DNA from 3 places in the Paenarthrobacter sp. 10N417 genome. Region 3 is predicted to be linked to each of the others. Evidence: riboswitches for the same ligand, from Rfam matches in the RefSeq annotation. Region 3 holds a riboswitch; each other region holds the start of a gene.
What was found. A riboswitch is a leader RNA that binds a small molecule or an ion and turns the genes downstream of it on or off. The one in region 3 is predicted to bind thiamine pyrophosphate.
Positions count from the first base shown of each region.

Region 1: linked by a shared signal. The riboswitch ahead of AC1DCM_RS22645 (bifunctional hydroxymethylpyrimidine kinase/phosphomethylpyrimidine kinase) and the one ahead of AC1DCM_RS13445 (ECF transporter S component) in region 3 are both predicted to bind thiamine pyrophosphate.
Region 2: linked by a shared signal. The riboswitch ahead of thiC (phosphomethylpyrimidine synthase ThiC) and the one ahead of AC1DCM_RS13445 (ECF transporter S component) in region 3 are both predicted to bind thiamine pyrophosphate.

Region 1 is NZ_JBFTIL010000024.1:51,141-58,135, forward strand. It holds gene AC1DCM_RS22640 (Rne/Rng family ribonuclease) at 1-2,411, shown strand, start outside; TPP riboswitch at 2,558-2,655, shown strand; gene AC1DCM_RS22645 (bifunctional hydroxymethylpyrimidine kinase/phosphomethylpyrimidine kinase) at 2,647-4,197, shown strand; gene rplU (50S ribosomal protein L21) at 4,575-4,883, shown strand; gene rpmA (50S ribosomal protein L27) at 4,943-5,206, shown strand; gene obgE (GTPase ObgE) at 5,340-6,926, shown strand; gene proB (glutamate 5-kinase) at 6,916-6,995, shown strand, end outside.
Region 2 is NZ_JBFTIL010000008.1:39,625-46,619, forward strand. It holds gene AC1DCM_RS12125 (alpha/beta fold hydrolase) at 1-554, shown strand, start outside; gene thiC (phosphomethylpyrimidine synthase ThiC) at 537-2,396, opposite strand; TPP riboswitch at 2,392-2,499, opposite strand; gene AC1DCM_RS12135 (amidohydrolase family protein) at 2,596-3,678, shown strand; gene AC1DCM_RS12140 (VOC family protein) at 3,756-4,628, shown strand; gene AC1DCM_RS12145 (hypothetical protein) at 4,749-5,201, shown strand; gene rpsP (30S ribosomal protein S16) at 5,390-5,809, shown strand; gene AC1DCM_RS12155 (RNA-binding protein) at 5,811-6,053, shown strand; gene rimM (ribosome maturation factor RimM) at 6,185-6,739, shown strand; gene trmD (tRNA (guanosine(37)-N1)-methyltransferase TrmD) at 6,740-6,995, shown strand, end outside.
Region 3 is NZ_JBFTIL010000009.1:106,077-113,071, reverse strand. It holds gene AC1DCM_RS13485 (Na+/H+ antiporter subunit A) at 1-76, shown strand, start outside; gene AC1DCM_RS13480 (Na(+)/H(+) antiporter subunit C) at 73-573, shown strand; gene AC1DCM_RS13475 (Na+/H+ antiporter subunit D) at 570-2,138, shown strand; gene AC1DCM_RS13470 (Na+/H+ antiporter subunit E) at 2,135-2,701, shown strand; gene AC1DCM_RS13465 (MrpF/PhaF family protein) at 2,698-2,976, shown strand; gene mnhG (monovalent cation/H(+) antiporter subunit G) at 2,966-3,355, shown strand; gene AC1DCM_RS13455 (DUF4235 domain-containing protein) at 3,438-3,698, opposite strand; gene AC1DCM_RS13450 (NUDIX hydrolase) at 3,735-4,412, opposite strand; TPP riboswitch at 4,544-4,680, shown strand; gene AC1DCM_RS13445 (ECF transporter S component) at 4,758-5,378, shown strand; gene AC1DCM_RS13440 (ABC transporter ATP-binding protein) at 5,378-6,991, shown strand; gene AC1DCM_RS13435 (energy-coupling factor transporter transmembrane component T family protein) at 6,988-6,995, shown strand, end outside.

The sequences.
Region 1 (6,995 bases), on a different contig from region 3:
TCGAAGAGGGCGTCACGTCGCGTCGTCGTCGCCGTCGCCGCAGGGGTGACCAGGATCTCGAACTGACGGGCGGCTCTGACGATGACCCGCCCAACACGGTGACCCGTGTCCGCGCGCCCCGCCCGATCACTGAGACGGCCCCGTCAAACCGCGTTACCAGCGTTAAGGGTTCCACCAGGCTTGAGGCCAAGAAGCAGCGCCGCCGCGAATCCCGCGAGACCGGACGTCGCCGCCAGGTGATTACCGAGGCTGAGTTCCTTGCCCGCCGCGAGTCCGTGGATCGCCAGATGATCGTCCGCCAGCGCGACGACAGAATTCAGATCGCGGTCCTTGAAGACGGCGTCTTGGCCGAGCACTTTGTGTCCAAGACCCAGCAGGACTCCCTCATTGGCAACGTGTATCTGGGCAAGGTCCAGAATGTTCTGCCTTCCATGGAGGCTGCTTTTGTTGACATCGGACGTGGCCGTAACGCCGTGCTGTATGCCGGTGAAGTGAACTGGGACGCAGTGAACCTTGAGGGCCAGCCGCGCCGGATCGAGAATGCGCTGAAGTCCGGTGATTCCGTCCTGGTGCAGGTCACCAAGGACCCGGTTGGACACAAGGGTGCCCGCCTCACCAGCCAGATCTCCCTCCCGGGCCGCTACCTTGTGTACGTGCCGGGCGGTTCCATGACCGGTATCTCGCGCAAACTTCCTGACGTCGAACGCAACCGCCTCAAGCGCATCCTCAAGGATCGATTGCCGGAGAACGCCGGCGTCATTGTGCGCACAGCCGCTGAAGGTGCTTCCGAGGAAGAACTGACGCACGATATCAACCGTCTGCGCGCGCAGTGGGAAGGCATTGAAGGGCAGGCGTCCTCCACGAAGGTGCTGGCTCCGGAACTGCTTTACGGCGAACCGGACCTCACCATCAAGGTTGTCCGGGATGTCTTCAACGAAGACTTCTCCAAGTTGATCGTTTCCGGGGACGACGCCTGGGACACCATCGAGGCTTACGTTACGTACGTGGCTCCCGATCTGGTGGGCCGCCTTGAGAAGTGGACCAAGGACCAGGACATTTTTGCTGCCTGGCGGATCGACGAACAGATCCACAAGGCGCTGGAACGCAAGGTTTTCCTTCCGTCTGGTGGTTCCCTTGTCATCGATCGCACCGAAGCCATGACCGTGGTGGATGTTAATACAGGCAAGTTCACCGGCAGCGGTGGAAACCTGGAAGAAACCGTGACCAAGAACAACCTTGAAGCAGCCGAGGAAGTTGTTCGCCAGCTACGCCTGCGCGATATTGGTGGCATCATCGTCATCGACTTCATTGACATGGTCCTCGAATCGAACCGTGACCTGGTGCTCCGCCGAATGGTGGAATGCCTGGGTCGTGACCGCACCAAACACCAAGTGGCCGAAGTGACATCGCTGGGCCTGGTGCAGATGACGCGCAAACGCATGGGCACCGGCCTGCTCGAGGTATTCGGTGAGCAGTGCGAGCACTGTGCCGGACGGGGTGTCGTCACCCATGATGAGCCGGTGGAGCACCGACGCGCCAACGTCGTTGCTGCCGAGCATCACCGCCCGCACGTCGAACCCCAACAGCCTGCTGCACGCACTGATCGTAAGCGCCGCCGTGGCAAGGGTGGGGGACCGGCAATGGCCGAAGTGCCTCCTGCAGTCCACAGCACGCCGGCCGCCCCCGCAGCTCCTGCGACCACGGAGTCCGTGGACCCGGTCCGCCAGGCGAAGGCTGAGGCGACCAGGGCAGCTCTTGCCACGATCGCCGCTGCAGCACATGCCGCCCACCTGCACGATGACGAGGTTCACCGCGCGGAGGAGCAGGCCCGTGCAGCAGGCCAGCAGGGTCACACCGATGGATCTGCCCCTGAGGCTGCAACCGGCGAGGCTGGCGTTCCGGCTGCACCTGATACGGCCAGTCATGAGGCTGCGGTTCGGGAAGCGCGCGCCACTCCTGTTCTGCGTTTCGGTGGCGAAGAAGTGGCTCTTCCGTTTGTGGAACATCATGAGGAACCAACTGCTGGCAAGCCGGCCATGAGCCTGGACCTGCTGGCCGAGGCGTTCTCGCACCTCGGTGCCCCGCCGTCTGCGGAGGAAGAGGCCACGGCTTCGGTTTCCGAACCTGCGGCTGCTGCCGCCGTTTCCCCTGCCAGTGCTTCTGCTGGCACTACCGATGAGCACGATCATTCGTCGCGTGCCCGTGGTCGTCGTGGCCGGAGGAACCGCAGTGCCAGCAGGGCGCAGGGTGCCGCAAACGAAACCAGTGTGGAACACCACGAGGTAACTGCTGCTGCCGCTGGCGGATCTGCCCATGAGGCCAAGGCGCCGGCAGCGGAAGAGCCGGCCAAAAAGAAGGTAGCGGACGAACCCATCATCCTTGGGGTGGGAGTTCCCGCTTCAGAGCTGTAAGCAGGGCAACCAGTCACTAAGCAACCAAAGAGTCCCGCAGCATCCGTTTACGGCGGATACTGCGGGGCTCTTTCGTTGCCCGCCAGTCACATCGATTCCCCGAAGCTGTCCGGTTCCCGGGGCGAGGGGCTTCCGGGCTACGCTAGGAAACTGACACGGGGTGCCGGGCACGGGCCAGGCTGAGATCCAGACCCGTTGAACCTGTCCGGTTAGCACCGGCGAAGGGATGTCCACCATGGCTTCATCGTCGAATTCCGCTGTCTACCCTGTCTGCGCCGCGGGTATGGGAGCAGTCCCGGCCCGGCCACATCCGAGGGTGCTCAGCATTGCCGGCTCGGATCCTTCTGGCGGCGCCGGAATCCAGGCAGACTTGAAGAGCATCGCAGCGCACGGGGGCTATGGCATGGCTGCCATCACGGCTTTGACGGCCCAGAACACGTTGGGCGTCAGTGCAGTCCATGTTCCGCCCGTCGAGTTCCTGCGTCAGCAACTGGACGCGATCAGCAGCGATATTGAGATTGATGCGGTCAAGATCGGGATGTTGGGTGATGCGGCCGTCATCGACGAAGTCCGCAGTTGGCTCGAAGAGGTGCGTCCCGCCGTCGTGGTCCTTGACCCGGTGATGGTTGCCACCAGCGGCGACCGCCTTCTGCGGGAGACCGCCGAAATTGCGCTGCGCAGCCTCCTGCCGTTGGCGGATCTCGTCACCCCAAACCTTCCCGAGCTGGCGATGTTGCTGGGGGAGCCCGAAGCCCCCGACTGGGCTACGGCGCTTGACCAGGGTAAACGCCTGGCTGCTGAGTGTGGAACGACGGTTTTGGTAAAGGGCGGCCACTTGGCAGGAAACGACTGTCCCGATGCGCTGGTCAATACGAGCGGTTTGCTGCGACAGGACGTCATCGAGGTGCCTGGGCCCCGCGTTGATACCAGGAACAGCCACGGAACGGGGTGCTCGCTCTCCTCGGCGTTGGCCACGGTCCAAGCCCGCACCGGCGACTGGGAGGCGTCTCTCCGCGAGGTAAAGCCGTGGCTGCTGCAGGCCCTCGCGGCGGCCGACGGGCTGAAGGTGGGTAAGGGTAGCGGGCCGGTCCACCACTTCCACCACATGGAGCCAGCGCTGAATCCTGCCGGGAAATCCGGCGACTTTGCCGCGCGGCTGTGGGCCGAAGCTGCGCCGGAATTGGATGCGATTTACGGTCTCGCCTTCATCCAGGGCCTGCAGTCAGGCCGGCTCCCGGAGCCCGAGTTCAACTACTACCTGGCCCAGGACGCCATTTACCTGAACGGCTACTCGCGGGTTTTGGCGCGCGCAGGTGCACTTGCCCCCACTGAAGAAGAGCAGCTCTTCTGGGCGAAGTCATCGCAACTCTGCCTTGAAGTGGAGTCCGAGCTCCATCGGAACTGGCTGAGCACGCGCTCGGCCTCAACACAGACCGGACCCGTGACAAGGTCGTACGTGGACCACCTGCTGGCCACATCAGCCTCCGGCAGTTACGCCGTGTTGCTGGCGGCAATCCTGCCCTGCTACTGGCTGTATGCGGAGGTAGGGCAGCAACTTCACGCGGGGTATGTCCAAGCAGGCGCTCCCAGCGACCACCCTTACGCCGAGTGGTTGAAGACGTACGCGGACGAGGAGTTTGCTGCCGCAACCCGGAAGGCGATCGACTTTACCGATGCCGCCGCAATTTTCGCCTCCGCGCAGGAACGCGAGGCCATGGTAGAGGCCTTCGCACAGTCTTGCCGCTACGAGACAGCCTTCTTTGATGCACCCAGGCTCTTCGCCTGAGCAGGGTTTCCGAGGTTGCCTTCTGGGGCAATTCCACAAAACTCCAGCGCGTCGTCGGCCAAATCGCAGTATTCCTCCACAAACCCTGTAGGCTGTATGGGCACGGTGCCGGGAGAGTCCGTTACAACTGGTGATGCAAGTCACCCGATAGCCTCCGGACGCGGCCTCATTTGCAGCTGAAGGTCAAACTAGCGTAATCTTGATCTTCGGTGCTTACGCCAACACTTGGGTTATGCCCCTTGGAATTGTTCATGGGATGACTCGCGGGCTTCGATCTGAAGTCCACGGCGTTGAGGCACAGCGCGAACCAAGCCTGATTCCGGTTAAGGTTCCGCACGCAAATTTAGTAAGAAACGTCGAGAGAAGTGAGTACCCAAGTGGTGTACGCGATTGTCCGCGCAGGCGGCCGCCAAGAAAAAGTTTCCGTTGGAGACTACGTAACGCTTAACCGCGTCCCCGGTGGAGCCGGCAGCACGCTTGAGCTGCCCGCCTTGCTCCTGGTTGACGGCGACAAGGTCACGTCCGCTGCTGCGGACCTGGCCAAGGTCACGGTCACGGCTGAGATCCTTGAGGACCTTCGCGGTCCCAAGATCGTCATCCAGAAGTTCAAGAACAAGACCGGCTACAAGAAGCGCCAGGGTCACCGTCAGGAACTGACCAAGATCAAGATCACGAGCATCAAGTAACTTCGGTTACTCTGTTCAGATTTTCAGTTTCCCCAGAAATTTAGAGGCAGGCATTTCACATGGCACACAAAAAAGGCGCGAGCTCCACTCGCAACGGTCGTGACTCCAACGCACAGCGCCTCGGCGTCAAGCGGTTCGGTGGCCAGGTAGTTTCCGCAGGCGAGATCATCGTTCGCCAGCGTGGAACCCACTTCCACCCCGGTGCAGGCGTCGGCCGCGGTGGCGACGACACCCTGTTCGCACTCGAGGCCGGTGCGGTTGAGTTTGGTACTCGCCGCGGCCGTCGCGTAGTGAACATCGTTGCTGCTGCAGCTGCAGAGTAACAACAAGTTCTGAACCGGTGGAGCGGGCCAAACGGCCCGCTCCACCGTTCTTTTAACCGCATTACAATCGATTAGGGCGTCTATGGCGCTCTGATTTATGCAACAGCGCTGGCAACAGCAAGAGGAGATTCACGTGGCGAGCTTTGTAGACCGGGTAGTCCTGCACGTATCCGGCGGAACCGGCGGCCACGGCTGTGTCTCTGTTAAGCGCGAAAAGTTCAAGCCACTCGGCGGACCCGACGGCGGCAATGGTGGCAATGGTGGAGACGTCATCCTCCGGGTGTCCGCGCAGACCACCACCCTGCTGGACTACCACCATGCCCCCCACCGCCATGCCACCAACGGTGGCCCCGGCATGGGCGATTGGCGCGGCGGCAAGAACGGCGAAACCTTGATCCTTCCCGTGCCGGACGGCACTGTGGTGAAGACCAAGGACGGCGAAGTCCTGGCCGACCTTGTTGGCGAGGGCACGGAGTATGTTGCGGCTGCAGGTGGCCAGGGAGGCCTCGGAAACGCCTCACTTTCCTCCCAGAAACGCCGTGCGCCCGGCTTTGCGCTGCTTGGCATCGAGGGCGAATCCAGCGACATCGTCCTGGAGCTGAAGTCCATCGCCGATATCGCCTTGGTCGGATTTCCGTCCGCAGGAAAATCCAGCCTCATTGCAGCGATGTCAGCTGCCCGGCCCAAGATTGCCGATTACCCGTTCACCACCCTCATTCCCAACCTTGGCGTCGTCCAGGCTGGCGACATCCGCTTCACCATCGCCGATGTGCCCGGACTGATCGAGGGCGCCAGCGAGGGCAAGGGCCTTGGCCACAACTTCCTGCGCCACGTCGAGCGCTGCGCAGCCCTGGTTCACGTCCTGGACTGCGGAACTTTGGAATCGGACCGTGATCCCCTCTCCGATTTGGCCATCATCGAGGCGGAACTGGAAAAGTACGCCGTTGACATGAGCTATGCCGGCGTCGACGGCGAAGTTGTGCCGTTGAACGAACGTCCCAAGCTTGTTGTCCTGAACAAGGTGGACCTCCCGGACGGCAAGGACATGGCTGAGTTCGTTCGTCCGGAACTCGAATCACGCGGCTACCGGGTCTTCGAAGTCTCGGCCACCAGCCATGAAGGCCTGCGCCAGCTTGGTTTCGCCATGGCGGAGATCGTCAAGGCTGCACGGGACGCCGTTGAGACTGCGCCTCCCAAGGTTGCCCCGCCTGTCCTTCGTCCCCGCGCCGTCAACGAGAGCGGATTCCGGATCCGCCGCGAGGAGAAGAACCTCGAGCCGTTGTTCCGCGTCCTCGGCGAGAAGCCTGTCCGCTGGGTCAAGCAGACCGACTTCACCAATGAGGAAGCCATCGGCTACCTGGCTGATCGCCTGGCCAAGCTTGGCGTCGAGACTGAGCTCTTCAAGGTTGGTGCCAAGCCTGGCGATACCGTAGTCATCGGTGAGGACGATGGCGTGGTCTTTGACTGGGAGCCCACCATGATGGCCGGTGCCGAACTGCTGGCAACTCCCCGCGGTACCGACATCCGCGTTGCCGACATCGGCGACCGTCCCACCCGTTCACAGAAGCGCGATGAACAGCTTGAGCGACGCGAAGCCAAGGCTGCCGCCCGTGCCGAATTGGAAGCCGAGCGCAAGGCGGGCATCTGGACTGAGTCCGTCAGCCGCCGTCGTGCCCAGCCTGTGACGGAAGGCAACCTGGATACCGGTGATGACGACTAGGACCGTCGAAATTCCGAACGAAGAAGTTCTTGAGCGCCAGGCCCTCGCCACTGCCAAGAGGATTGTGGT
Region 2 (6,995 bases), on a different contig from region 3:
TCGTAGTGGCTTCGCTGGTGGATTCTGGTGGAGGCCATGTGGTGGCGCATGAGCAAGGCGCAATCTCCGCCATGCTGGCAGCAGTTGAACGCCCCGACCTTGTGCACTCGCTGACACTTGTTGAACCGGCTTGTTTATCCTTGACGGCCGAGCTGCCTGCCACGACATTCCATCGTTCGCTCATGGAGCCGCTGTTTGACGTGCGGAAGCAGCTTAAGGACGCCGACTACGAACGCGAATATTTCAGGCGTGCATTTTCGGCCGAAGCCAGCGGCCTTGACACGCCCGAAGCGCGCCGTTCCGCACGTCGCCTCCGGCTCCAGGCGCCTCCTTGGGAGGCGCCCCTGCACATTGTTCCTGGCGTTCCTACCCTTGTCCTGACAGGCGGGTGGGAGCCACTGTACGAAGAAATCGCCGGGTACCTGGAGGACACCGGTGCCCTCAGACGCGTAGCAGCGGGAGGGCACCGGCCCCAGGACTCGGTGGATGGAGACCGGATTATTCGCTCTTTCGTAGCCGATATTGTCCGGACGAGGTCAGTTAAGGTTTCCTGACGCTGCCCTCTTGGTGGAGGACATCCGGGTAGTGGGAAGCTGCAGCTCCGGCAGGTACACCTTGCCGCCCGACGCCAGGAATTCTTCGCTCTTTTCCCGCATGCCGTCGTATATCCCTGCAATGGCGGCCTGCGCGTCGGCGGAACCGAACTCGTCCCTGATGTCTTGGCTGATGCGCATCGAGCAGAATTTGGGTCCGCACATCGAGCAGAAGTGCGCCGTCTTGGCAGGTTCGGCCGGAAGTGTTTCGTCGTGGAAGGCTTCGGCGGTGACAGGGTCCAGGGACAACGCGAACTGGTCCCGCCAACGGAACTCGAACCTGGCCTTGGACAAAGCGTCGTCGCGTTCGTTTGCGCCCGGGTGTCCCTTGGCGAGGTCCGCTGCGTGCGCTGCGATCTTGTACGTGATCACACCGGTCTTCACATCATCCTTGTTCGGCAGTCCCAGGTGTTCCTTGGGCGTTACGTAGCAGAGCATGGCCGTGCCGTACCGTGCAATTTCCGTTGCGCCGATGGCCGAGGTGATGTGGTCATAGCCAGGAGCGACGTCCGTGACCAGCGGTCCCAAGGTGTAGAAGGGGGCACCTTTGCACAGTTCCTGTTGGCGCTCCACGTTCTCGCGGACCAAGTGGAAGGGAATGTGTCCGGGTCCTTCAACCATCACCTGCACATCGAATTCCCAAGCCCGCTGGGTCAGCTCTGCAAGCGTATCGAGCTCGGCGAACTGCGCGGCGTCGTTGGCGTCAGCCGTGGCACCGGGGCGCAATCCGTCGCCCAGGGAGAATGCGACGTCGTACTTGGCGAAGATTTCACAGAGCTCATCAAAATGCGTGTAGAGGAAGTTCTCCTCGTGGTGCGCCAAGCACCACCCGGCCATGATCGAGCCGCCACGGGAGACGATGCCTGTCACACGGTTTGCCGTCAAGGGCACGTAGCGCAGGAGCACCCCGGCGTGGATGGTCATGTAGTCAACGCCTTGTTCACACTGCTCTATTACGGTGTCCCGGAAGATTTCCCACGTGAGTTTGTTGGCTTCGCCGTTGACCTTCTCCAGGGCCTGGTAGATGGGCACGGTGCCGATCGGAACGGGGGAGTTGCGGATGATCCATTCGCGGGTTGTATGGATGTCGTCTCCGGTGGAGAGGTCCATGACGGTATCGGCACCCCACTGGGTTGCCCATTGCAGCTTGTCAACTTCCTCGGCGATGGAACTGGTGACGGCCGAGTTTCCGATGTTGGCGTTGATCTTGACCAGGAAGGCCTTGCCAATGATCATGGGCTCGGACTCGGGGTGGTTGATGTTGTTGGGGATGATGGCGCGCCCGGCAGCCACTTCGCTGCGGACCAGCTCAACGTCGCAGTTCTCCCTCAGCGCCACAAACTGCATTTCCGGCGTGACGATGCCTTGTTTGGCATAGTGCATCTGGGTGACGGTCTTACCTTCGACGGCGCGGCGGGGCACCGGTTGCGTTCCCTTCCATTCCTGGGATGCTGCGCCGCGGCGTACGGCTGATTTGCCGTCGTCGAGCAAGTTCCTCTCCCGTCCGGAGTATGCCTCGGTATCTCCTCGAGCTTCGATCCATCCGGTTCGGAACGGTTCAAGGCCCACCACGGGGTCACTGCCCGGTCCGGCAGTTCGGTACACCTGCAGTGGCTCGTTCGCCTCACCGTTGGGAGAGGGCTCCAGTGCAATCTCCGTGACGGGGACCCGGATGCCATGGGCGCGGTCTTCCAGCCAAGCCAACGAATGGGATTTCAGCGACTGTGTGACGGTTTCCGTCGTCTTTTCGCTGATGTTGGCCTGGTTTTCGGCAGGGCTGTGCTGTGTTTCGGTGGTGCTCAAAGGATTACTCACTTCCTTCGCCGGCATTACCCGGACAGGTTCAACGGTCGCAGACTGCTTCAGTCCGATCTCAGCCCCTGCAGGGGCCCCCGTGTGGTCGTAGACGAAGCTACCACAGCTCTGATCGGGGACACAGTCATCGTCGTAGCGCTTACTCATCCGGGAGGTTTGTGGCATATCGGCAGATTAGTCTTTTGGCATGGCCTACATCATCGAATTCACCGGTCCAGTGCTTGTGGCAGGCGACGATCAACGGCACGGGCTGTGGTCCGTTGATGGCAAACTCACGTTCGAACGTCCAGTCGCTGCGCCGGATTCCGTGCTGGATGGGTGGGTCCTTCCTGGTTTTGTGGACGCCCATTGCCACATTGGACTTGGGGTCGGCGGGGCGGTTGATGAGCAGACAACTCTTGCCCAAGCGCAGGCCGATCTGAAAGCCGGCACGTTGTTGATCCGTGACGCCGGCTCGCCAAGCGATACGCGTTGGGTTCAGCGCCGGGAGGATCTCCCACGGCTTCTTCGCGCCGGACGCCACATCGCCCGGAGCCGGCGTTACCTGCGTGGTTTGGGCCACGAAGTGGAGCCGGACGAACTCGTGGAGACAGCCCGCAAGGAAGCCCGGGACGGGGACGGTTGGGTGAAACTCGTGGGCGATTGGATCGATCGCGGGACGGGCGACCTCTCGGTTTCCTTCCCTCGGAACGTCGTGCGGGATGCGATTGCGGCCGCCCACGACGAAGGGGCCAGGGTGACGGCCCACTGCTTCGCTGAAGACACCATTGATGACATGCTCGACGCCGGGATTGACTGCATTGAACACGCCACAGGACTCTTGCCCCGGCATATTCCCCGTCTTGTGGAGCAGTCTGTCCCGATCGTTCCTACCTTGATTAACATCGCTACTTTTCCGGATATCGCAGCCCAGGCCGCGCCTAAATTTCCGGTCTATGCCGAGCACATGACCCGTCTTTGGGAACGACGCCGTGAAAGGGTGCTGGAGGCCTTTGAAGCCGGTGTGGGCATCTTTGCGGGAACGGATGCAGGGAGCGTGATCAAGCACGGCAGGATCGCTGACGAAATGAAGGAACTTTACGACGCCGGCCTGCCGCCCACCGCCGTCCTGGACGCCGCCACGTGGGGCGCACGGAAGTGGCTGGGAGCCGAGGGCCTCAGCGAAGGGGCAAGTGCCGACGTCGTGCTTTGCCGGGATGATCCGAGGAAGAACCTCGCAACTGTGGCGAGCCTGAAACATGTAGTCCTGCGCGGCAAGCCCGTCAGCTAGGAATAAATTGAAGCTTCAAGTAATTTAGATAAGTAGAACGTGCCGAAAGGCGGCCATCTATGAACCGGGAGCTTCACATGACGACGACATCCAGCCAGGACCTCCTTCCTGCCGAACTCAGCATGGGCACCGTCATGCTCAAGGTCGGCGATATGAGGGTAATGACTGACTACTATCAGCGTGCCCTGGGTTTGGAGACCGTGGCCGAGCAGGATGGTGGACTGTACCTGGGGCGTCTGGGTAAGCCAGTAGTCCATCTCGCTCCCGCTGCCGGCCTGCAGATTCCAGGCCGTGGGGAAGCCGGGCTTTTCCATACAGCCATCCTGTTCCAGGACCAGCCTTCCCTGGCGGCCACCATCGCCACGGCCGCAGAGTATGAGCCGCGCGCTTTTGTGGGCAGTGCCGACCATTTGGTGAGCGAAGCGTTCTACTTCACGGATCCGGAAGGCAACGGCATTGAGCTCTATTACGACAAGCCGCGCGATGTCTGGCAGTGGGATGGCAAGAATGTGGTGATGGACAATGTTGCCTTGCCGCCCCAGCGTTTCCTCCAGCAACACTTGAGTGAGGCTGCCGTGACTGGCCAGCGGAAAGCCGCTGCCGGCGTCGGGCACGTGCACCTTCAGGTAGGCGACGTGCAGACTGCCCAGGATTTTTATGTGGACACCCTGGGTTTTGAGAGGACTGCGGGCTGGCACGGGCAGGCGTTGTTTGTTTCTGCGGGCGGCTACCACCACCACATGGCGATGAACGTGTGGAACAGCCGCGGGGCCGGGCCCCGCAGGGATACCCTGGGCCTGGGCGAGGTCCTGATCGAAGTTCCGACTGCCGATGACGTCGCCGCACTGGCTGACCGGCTGAAAGTTGCGTCCGTGGCGAACCGCCATACGGGCCTGGAGTTGCAGTTCGAAGACCCTTGGCGCAACAAGCTGCGCGTGGCAGTGCGCTAAGCACCCTGGCGGGAAGCGCCCTCGCGCTGGCTTCCGAATGCAGGGGCCGGGACTGCACTAGGCTGGGCATTGACGGTATTCGCCCCTGGGCCGTTGCCGCCGCCCCGTCAGCACGAACGAATGAGAGCACTCTCCATGGGCTTTGCCGAAATTTTTGTAGCCACCCACGATGAAGCACTCAAGAGGGCAGCTGCCTTGGATCGGGGCGCTGACGTCACCGGACCCGCCGTCAGGATCGATGGCATCACCGACTTTGAGGTCGAGCAACTGGGGGACCTTGCGGGCAAAGCCGTCCACGCTGCCGGTGCAGACTATGAGCTGGCGCTGGTGGATGTCACCAGCGACGCCCTCCTTGGCGTTCCGGAAGCGATGGTGAGGGCGCTTGCCGAGCTGCTGACGTATGAAAGCGAAGGCGACGGGAACGTTCTTGACGACGTCGCTGCGGCGTGGGCAGCTCAGGACGACATGCCTTTTGGCGCGGACGAATCGCGTCAATACGTGCAGCAGTTGGCCTCCTTGGCCACTGACGTGGAACAGGCGGAGCGGTCAGGGCTCTACGTCTGGTCTGTCTGACCGTTGGGTCCGGGAGTGGCGAAAGTCGTAATTACTTCCGGCATCTGGCACAATGGTCAGGTACTTGATTGGCGCGGCCCCTCTCTCCGTGCCCAAATCTTGTCCTTTGGAACCCCTTAGTATGGCCCGCCCCACGGGTGCAGAACGTCGGGTTCAACCCCGTTTCAGAAACAGGAGTGACCACAAAAGTGGCCGTAAAGATTCGCCTTAAGCGCTTCGGTAAGATGCGCGCACCGTACTACCGCATCGTCGTCATGGATGCCCGCGCCAAGCGCGATGGCCGTGCCATTGAAGAAATCGGCAAGTACCACCCCACCGAAGAGCCGTCGTACATCGAGGTCGCTTCCGAGCGCGCCCAGTACTGGCTTTCCGTTGGCGCCCAGCCGACCGAGCAGGTTGCCGCGATCCTCAAGATCACCGGTGACTGGCAGAAGTTCAAGGGCCTGCCGGGCCAGGAAGGCACCCTGAAGACCAAAGCTCCGAAGGAAGCCTTCGTAGCCCCGGAGAAGGGTTCCGTCATCATTCCGGAAGCCATCACCAAGAAGGCCAAGAAGGACGAAGCCGAAGCTCCGGCCGAGGCTGAAGCAGAGACCACCGAGGCTGAGTAAATTGCTGGCAGAAGCGCTCGAGCACTTGGTCCGTGGGATCGTTGACAGCCCTGAGGATGTGAAGGTCAGTGCCAGGAACAACCGCCGCGGGGAATCCCTTGAGGTGCGTGTTCACCAGGAGGACCTCGGCCGGGTGATCGGCCGTCAGGGACGCACCGCACGTGCATTGCGCACTGTGGTTGCAGCCTTGGCAGGTGGCGAGCAGGTCAGGGTCGACGTCGTCGACACCGATCGTCGCCGATAACGCGCTCAGCAATACTTGTCTTAGATCCGGCCCCTTCACCGAATATGGTGGAGGGGCCGGATTGCTTTATCGATCATTTCACTTCCGTTGCTGCCTGGCAGCGCGGGCACAACGAGAATTCAGAGGAACCCATGCAGCTCCAGGTGGCCCGGATCGGCAAACCCCATGGCATACGCGGCGAGGTGACGGTGCAAGTACTCACCGATGCCCCCTCCGAGCGCTTTGTCGCCGGAACCGAGTTCGTCGTGGAGCCGGCCTCTGCTGGCCCGCTGACTATCCGCAGCGCGAGATGGAACAAAGACATCCTGCTGCTGGGTTTTGAAGAGATCGCGGACCGCAACGCCGCTGAGGCCATCCGCGGTGCGAAGCTTTTCATCGAAACCGAAGAACTCGATGACGAAGACGACGAGGAAGGCTGGTATGAGCACGAACTCGTTGGGCTGGAGGCGCGGGTTGGCTCACAGGTTGTGGGCAAGGTGGCCGCGCTGACCACACTGCCGGTTCAGGACCTGTTGACGGTCAAGACGGAGGAAGGGAAGGAAATTCTGGTTCCCTTCGTCGATGAAATCGTGCCTGAGGTCAACATCGAGGACGGGTTCATTCTCATCACTCCGCCTGCCGGTCTCTTCGAAATCAACGATGACACGGCTGAGGAGTCCAAGGACGGCGCCGGGGATGATGCCTGAATGAGGATCGATGTCGTCAGCATCTTCCCTGAGTACCTTGCCCCGCTTGAACTTTCGCTGATAGGCAAGGCCCGCCAGGATGGGCTCCTGGAACTTAACGTCCACGACCTCCGGACGTTCACCACTGACAAGCACCGGACCGTGGACGACACTCCTTATGGGGGCGGCGCGGGCATGGTCATGAAGCCAGAGCCGTGGGCACAGGCGCTCGAATCCGTTGCCGGGCCTGGTGAGGGCACCAAACCTGTCCTGATTG
Region 3 (6,995 bases):
GCCAAGGGCCGTAAAGACCCGAGCCGCCGCGTCTGAGTCCGCCGAAACGGCCGCCTCCGGGAAGGGCAACCCATGAGCATCAACCTGACCCTCCTGATCGTCATGGGCGTCCTGTATGCCTGCGGTATCTACCTGATTTTGGAGCGAAGCCTGACTCGCGTCCTGCTTGGCTTGATGCTGCTTGCCAACGCCACCAACCTGCTGATCCTCAGTACGGGAGGGTACGCCGGACTCGCTCCTTTGTTCAACAAGGAAACAGCCTCCAGTGAGTACAACGACCCCCTGCCACAGGCGCTCATCCTCACATCGATCGTCATTTCATTCGCCGTCACTGCCTTCATGCTCGGCATCATCTACCGGACTTGGGCCTTGGCACGGCAAGACGAGATCCAGGATGACATCGAAGATCGCCGCGTAGCCCGGACTCCCAGCTTCGACAAGGAAGACGACGCCATTGTCCCGCTGGAAACATCGGAGTTCGCGATCACTCCGGCCAGCCCCGAAGACCGCGCCCAGCCGGACGCGACCGAAAAGCCCAACACTGTAAGGACCAAGGAAGGAGGCAGCCCGTGAACCTCGCCAACCTGTCGCCACTGGCCGTCCTCCTTCCGATCCTCGGGGCGGCCCTCGCATTCGTGCTGATCCGGCATACGGCTGCGCAGCGGGTAGTCAGCATCGTGATCCTCAGCGCGACGCTCCTGCTCGAATGCCTGCTCCTGGCGTCCGTGTGGGAGGGAGGCACCACTTCCGTCACGCTCGGTGGATGGCTGCCGCCATGGGGCGTGGTGTTGGTGGTGGATCAGTTCTCCTCACTCATGCTCGTGGTTTCCACCGTTGTCAGCCTCGCGGTCCTGATCTACGCCACCGGCCAGGGCATGGCTGATGGCGACAAGGAAGCGCCGGTCTCGATCTTCCACCCCACTTATCTGATCCTGGTGGCGGGCGTATCCAACGCCTTCCTCACAGGTGACCTTTTCAACCTGTACGTGGGCTTCGAAATCCTGTTGACGGCCAGCTATGTGCTGATGACCCTTGGCGGGACGGGGCCGCGCATCCGTGCCGGCGTCACCTACGTGGTGGTCTCCGTGGTTTCGTCCGTCTTGTTCCTCATCGCTATCGCCATGATTTACGGAGCTACAGGGACCATCACTATGGCGGACCTCGCCATCAAGCTGGCCGAACTGGATCAAGGAACCCAGAATCTCCTGCACGTGATGCTGCTGGTGGCGTTTGGGATCAAGGCGGCCGTGTTCCCTCTGTCCTTCTGGCTTCCCGACTCCTATCCGACAGCCCCGGCTCCCGTCACAGCCGTCTTTGCTGGCTTGCTGACCAAGGTGGGTGTTTACGCCATGGTCCGCACCGAGACACTCCTCTTTCCCGGGGACACCCTCAACGTGCCCTTAATGGTGGTGGCGCTGCTAACCATGGTGGTGGGCATCCTGGGTGCCTTGGCACAGAGCGATATCAAACGTCTCTTGTCCTTCACCCTGGTCAGCCACATCGGCTACATGGTGTTCGGCTTGGCAATGTCGTCCGTCGCGGGGCTTGGCGCTGCCGTGTTCTACGTGGCGCACCACATCACAGTGCAGACCAGCCTGTTCCTGGTCACTGGCCTGGTTGAGCGCAGGGGCGGATCGTCGTCCATTGACCGCTTGGGTGGCCTGGCCAAACTCTCGCCACTCCTTGCCTTGCTGTTCTTCGTCCCTGCGATGAATCTTGCGGGCATCCCGCCATTCTCGGGTTTCCTGGGCAAGCTCGGGCTCCTCCAAGCGGGCGTGCAACTGGGTACGCCGCTGGCCATCGTTTTGGTGGTGGGCGGCGTCGTCACCAGCCTCCTGACGCTGTTGGCAATTGCCCGTGTTTGGAACAGGGCATTTTGGCGCAAGCCCGAGGACGCCGAGTACCCCGACCCCGTGCTTCAGACTCCAGGAAATGTTGGGGTGCTTCCCCGGACAATGGTGGGCTCCACGGCTGGCCTTGTGGCCTTCGGTGTTGCGCTCACAGTCTTTGCTGGCCCACTGTTTCACCTCGCAGACGGCTCGGCGGAAATCATGTTGGACCGCACTGCCTACATCCATTCAGTCCTGGGGGACTCCGCGGAGGTACCAGCAGTGGGTCAGTCAGGGGCTGCCAAATGAGCCGTAAACCGATCTCCTTCCGCACTGAACTGCCGCTGCTCGTATGGCTGGTCATCGTCTGGGGTGCCCTGTGGAGGGACTTCAGTCCGGGAAACCTGCTGTTCGGTGCGCTCATCGCCGTGCTCGTGGCCAAGTTCTTCTACCTTCCGCCAGTGGAGCTCGGGGGCAGGTTCAACGTGCTGCGTGCCATGTCATTCGCCCTGATGTTCCTGGGCAGAGTGGCGGCAGCGAGCTTCCTGGTCTTGTACCTGGCCGTAGTGAAGGGTCCAAAGGTGCGCAGCGCCGTCGTCGCTGTTCCGTTGCGCAGCCATTCTGACCTCATAGTCACGGCAACCGGGCACGTTATCTCGCTGATTCCGGGCTCGTTGGTGGTGGAAGTGGACCGCTCGACGTCCACGCTTTACCTGCACGCGCTCAACATTTATGAGGATGCTGATATCACTAAGATCCGCCAGGAAGTCCAGAACATCGAGGCCGCGCTGATCCGGATCATGGGAACGCGCGAGGAACTCCACGCACTCCAGGCTGAACCCGGTGCGGGCATGGAAGGGGCAACCCTGTGAAAGAACTTGTTCTGCTGGTAACGGCGGTGATCCTGAGTTTGGCTGCGGTGGGCGCGATCATCCGCATCGCCATCGGCCCGTCCTTGTTGGACCGAGTCTTGGCATCGGACGTCCTGCTGGCCATTCTTGGCGCAGCGCTTGCCATCGACATGGCGATGAACCGGCACCRGAATAACTTGGTGTTGCTCGTGGCTCTCGCGGTGATCGGCTTCGTAGGCTCGGTAACATTTGCCCGATTTGTAGCGGATCGGAGGGATCACAGCAATGAGTCCTGAAGCGACCGGCGTGGATGCAGTCATTGATGCGGTGACGGCCGTGTTTCTTGTGGTGGGTGCCCTGATGTCGCTCGGAGCCGCAATCGGCCTCCTGCGGTTTCCCGATCTCCTGAGCCGCATGCACGCGGCAACCAAGCCGCAAGTTCTGGGTCTGTTCCTCATGCTGGCGGCCATGGGTCTGCAAATGCGCACATGGTGGGTTTGGCCGGTTCTGGTGGTGGCCTGGATTTTCCAGCTGCTGACTGCGCCGGTCTCCGCACATATGGTGGGCCGCTCCGCTTACCGGACCAAGCATGGGCACCGCGAACTGCTCACCAAGGATGAGCTTGAAGCGGTTGTCCAAAGGGCAGCCGCCGACGGTTCCACCCCGGACACTTAGAACAACGCGGGGTCACTTAAGCACCCTCCCGACAGCGGTGAGGGACCCTAACTGACCCCGCGTTGGAGCAACTATGCGCGGCCTAGACGATGTCCTGCGTCTTGGCGAAGCGGGCGATGGCACGCTGGGTGCCGCGGCTCGCGAAAACCTGGATGAGCGTACTGACGAAGGCCGAAATCAGCGCGAAGGACAACGCTGAGCGGAGGCTCGTTTCCATATCGTCGTGGCCCGTGGGCGGTTTGTTGCCCGTGGCCTTTTCCCAGCCCTTGTTGACCAACTTGGTGCCGACGAATCCGGCTGCCAGGCTTACTCCGGCACCCAGCAGCTTGAAAAAGAGGTTCATGCCCCCAGCCTAGCCTCACTTCCAGGTGGGTTGGGACTAGCGGCGGTTTTCCCGTTCTTTGAGGAAAGCTGCCATGGAACCGCGTGGTGCGAGGACAGGAACAACGTCGTGATCGGCTTCCCATACAGCATCTACTGTTCCGAGGCCGGCAATTTCCTTGAGCAGGTAATACGTGGGTGGCATCAGCTGCAATGTACCGGAGGCTTCAGCCGCCAGGATCCCGTCCACAGGCATCCAGAGTGATTGCCACGCTTCGGTGGTTTGATGCTGGGGTTCTGCTTCCGGAGCAGGCTTGGCTACGTAGAAGTAGGTATCGAAACGCTTTGGCATGTCCGTCGGCGTGACCCAATTGGCCCACGGTCGCAGATCTGAGGCATCAAGGCTAAGTCCGGCCTCCTCCCAAACCTCCCGCAGGGCAGCCGTGAGAACCATGCCCGACTTTGCCGGTGCGTGTTCGGTATCGACGGCGATGGAGGTCAGGCGCCAGTCTGCAGCATGCCGTTCCAGCAAGTCAGCCGGGTAATCCCATCCGCCCTGGTCTGCGGCATCAACCCGGCCTCCCGGAAAGACCACCATGCCGGCGGCGAAGTCCATGGTGGCAACCCTGTGCTGCACGAAGGCTTCGAGCCCGCCCGGGGTGTCCCGGAGCAGGATGACGCTCGCGGCAAGGCGGGCTTGGGGAACCGGGATGTCCGTAGTGGGAAGGTCCGTCATGAAATACCCCTTTGCCGCGTCGATTCTGCTGGATCATTCTCTCAGGTGTGGTTGCCAGCCGATTTGTGACTAACCCCCACCTCCCACGAACACCCACAGGTGTAAACTGAACCACGCCCATAAGGGCAGATTAATAACGACAGGGGAGCGCCGCCGTCGGACCTTGCAGAGATGCAGGAGACGCGAGGGCGCTGAGAGTGCGGACAGCCGCAGACCCTCGAACCTGATCCGGTTAGTACCGGCGCAAGGGAGTCGAGCTTCTCAGAGTGTCCGGAACCGGGCGGCGCAAGCCGGCCGGGAGTTCCGGGGAGCACTTTCCCCTCCTGTACCTCAGGAGGCAGAAAAATGACCACGGCAAGCGTGAAGAAAACCAGTTATAACTGGCGTGTTGTAGACATCGTGGTGGCAGCTTTGATTGCCATCGCCGGCGGCGTAATCTTCTGGGCTTGGTCCCAGGGCGCCGCAATCGTATCCATCCCCATGAACGCCGCCTATCCGCCGCTCACCGGTTTGATCGCCGGTGGCTGGATGATCCCCGCCGTTCTGGGCATGCTCATCATCCGCAAGCCGGGCGCAGCCCTGTTCTGCGAAGCCGTCGCCGCCACCGGCGAACTCATCATGGGTTCCCAGTACGGCACCACCGTCCTCATCTCCGGCATCCTCCAGGGACTGGGCGCAGAACTGGTCTTCGCTGCGTTCCGCTACAAGAAGTTCGACCTGTCCGCTGCACTCCTCGCAGGTGCGGGCGCGGGCCTCTTCTGCGGTCTGAACGATTCCTTCCTGCCCTGGGGCTGGAATATCGCCTACGAAGCGATCGACAAGCTGGCCTACATCGCCTTCTGCACGCTCTCGGGTGCGATCATCGCCGGCGCGCTGTCCTGGGTTGCCACCCGCGGGCTGGCCAAGACCGGCGTCCTGAGCTCCTTCGCGTCCCGCAAGGCTGCTTCGGAGCCCGTCTTTAACTAATGCCTGCGAAAGAAAGCAGCAACCAGCAAAGCAACCACCAAGTCCGGCCTGCCGCCATCACCGCCCAAGGGTGGGGATGGCGGCATGCCGGGCGTTCCACACCTGCCATCCAGGACCTCGATCTCCGGATCGAGCCGGGCGAGCGTGTACTCTTGCTGGGTCCATCGGGCGCAGGGAAATCGACACTGCTCCACGCCCTCGCCGGTGTGCTAGGTGACGAGGAAGACGATTCGGACGAGACGGGCTCGCTGTTGATCGACGGCGTCGCTCCCCGCAAGCAGCGCGGCCGCGCAGGTCTGATGCAGCAGGACCCGGAAACCCAGGCGGTGCTCTCCCGGGTTGGTGACGACGTCGCATTTGGCGCCGAAAACCTTGCCGTTCCCCGGGATGAAATTTGGGCCCGCGTCCATGAAGCGCTCGACGACGTTGGGTTGCGCACCGCAGCCGGCGGCGGTTTGGCACTGGACCACCCGACGGCGGCACTCTCCGGCGGGCAGAAGCAGCGCCTTGCGTTGGCTGGCATCCTGGCAATGCGGCCCGGGCTGATCCTGCTTGACGAACCTACGGCCAACCTCGATCCGCTGGGCGTGCTTGAGGTTCGAGACGCCGTGCAGCGCTGCCTGGACAAGACCGGTGCCACCTTGGTTGTAGTAGAACACCGTGTTTCTGTGTGGAAGGACCTGGTGGACAGGATCGTGGTCCTCCAGCCACCCTCGGCTGGAGGCGGTGTGCTCCTGGACGGTCCGCCGGATCAGGTGCTCACAGAGGCCCGCACCATGTTGATGGCAGCGGGAGTCTGGGTGCCGGGGTACGTTCCGGCGACTCGCGCCCGCAGGAGCACAGCTCAGGAAATGGGCGGCTATGAATCCACCGCCCAACTCCTCCTCGTGGCACAGGACCTGGCTGTTTCCCGTGAGAAGTCGCGCCGTCGTCGCTTCAAAACCATCCCACCCGTCCCCGTGCAATCGGGTATCAGTGCACAAGTACGGGCTGGCCAGGCACTCACCATCACGGGCCCTAACGGCGCCGGCAAATCTACTTTCGCGCTCACATTGGCCGGCCTTCTGGCGCCCGTGGACGGCAAGGTGAGTGCCGCCGTCGAGCTTTCCGAGGGAGCTGGAATCGACCCGTTCAAGTGGAAGGCGGATCAGCTGATTTCGCGTATTGGCACCGTGTTCCAGGAACCGGAGCACCAGTTCGTGACGGGCAAGGTCCTGGACGAGCTCATGTTTGGACCAAAGCATCTGGGCCATGGTGAAGAACGCGTGGATGAATTGCTGGAGCGTTTGCGGCTCACGCACTTGGTGGACGCGAATCCTTACACGTTGTCCGGCGGCGAGAAGCGGCGGTTGTCCGTTGCCACGGTCCTTGCGGCCCATCCCAAGGTGCTGGTGCTGGACGAGCCCACGTTCGGCCAGGATGCCAACACCTGGGCCGAACTGGCATCCTTCCTGTCGGAACTGCTCGACGCTGGAACGGCTGTTGTGTCCGTGACGCACGACGAAGAATTCAGTGCAGTCCTTGGCGGCACGGAGCTCCGCCTGGATCCGGCGCCCCCGCGCATCCCGGACCCGCATAGCGACGATGCCCGCCAGGAAGCCGGTGCCGCATGAGGGA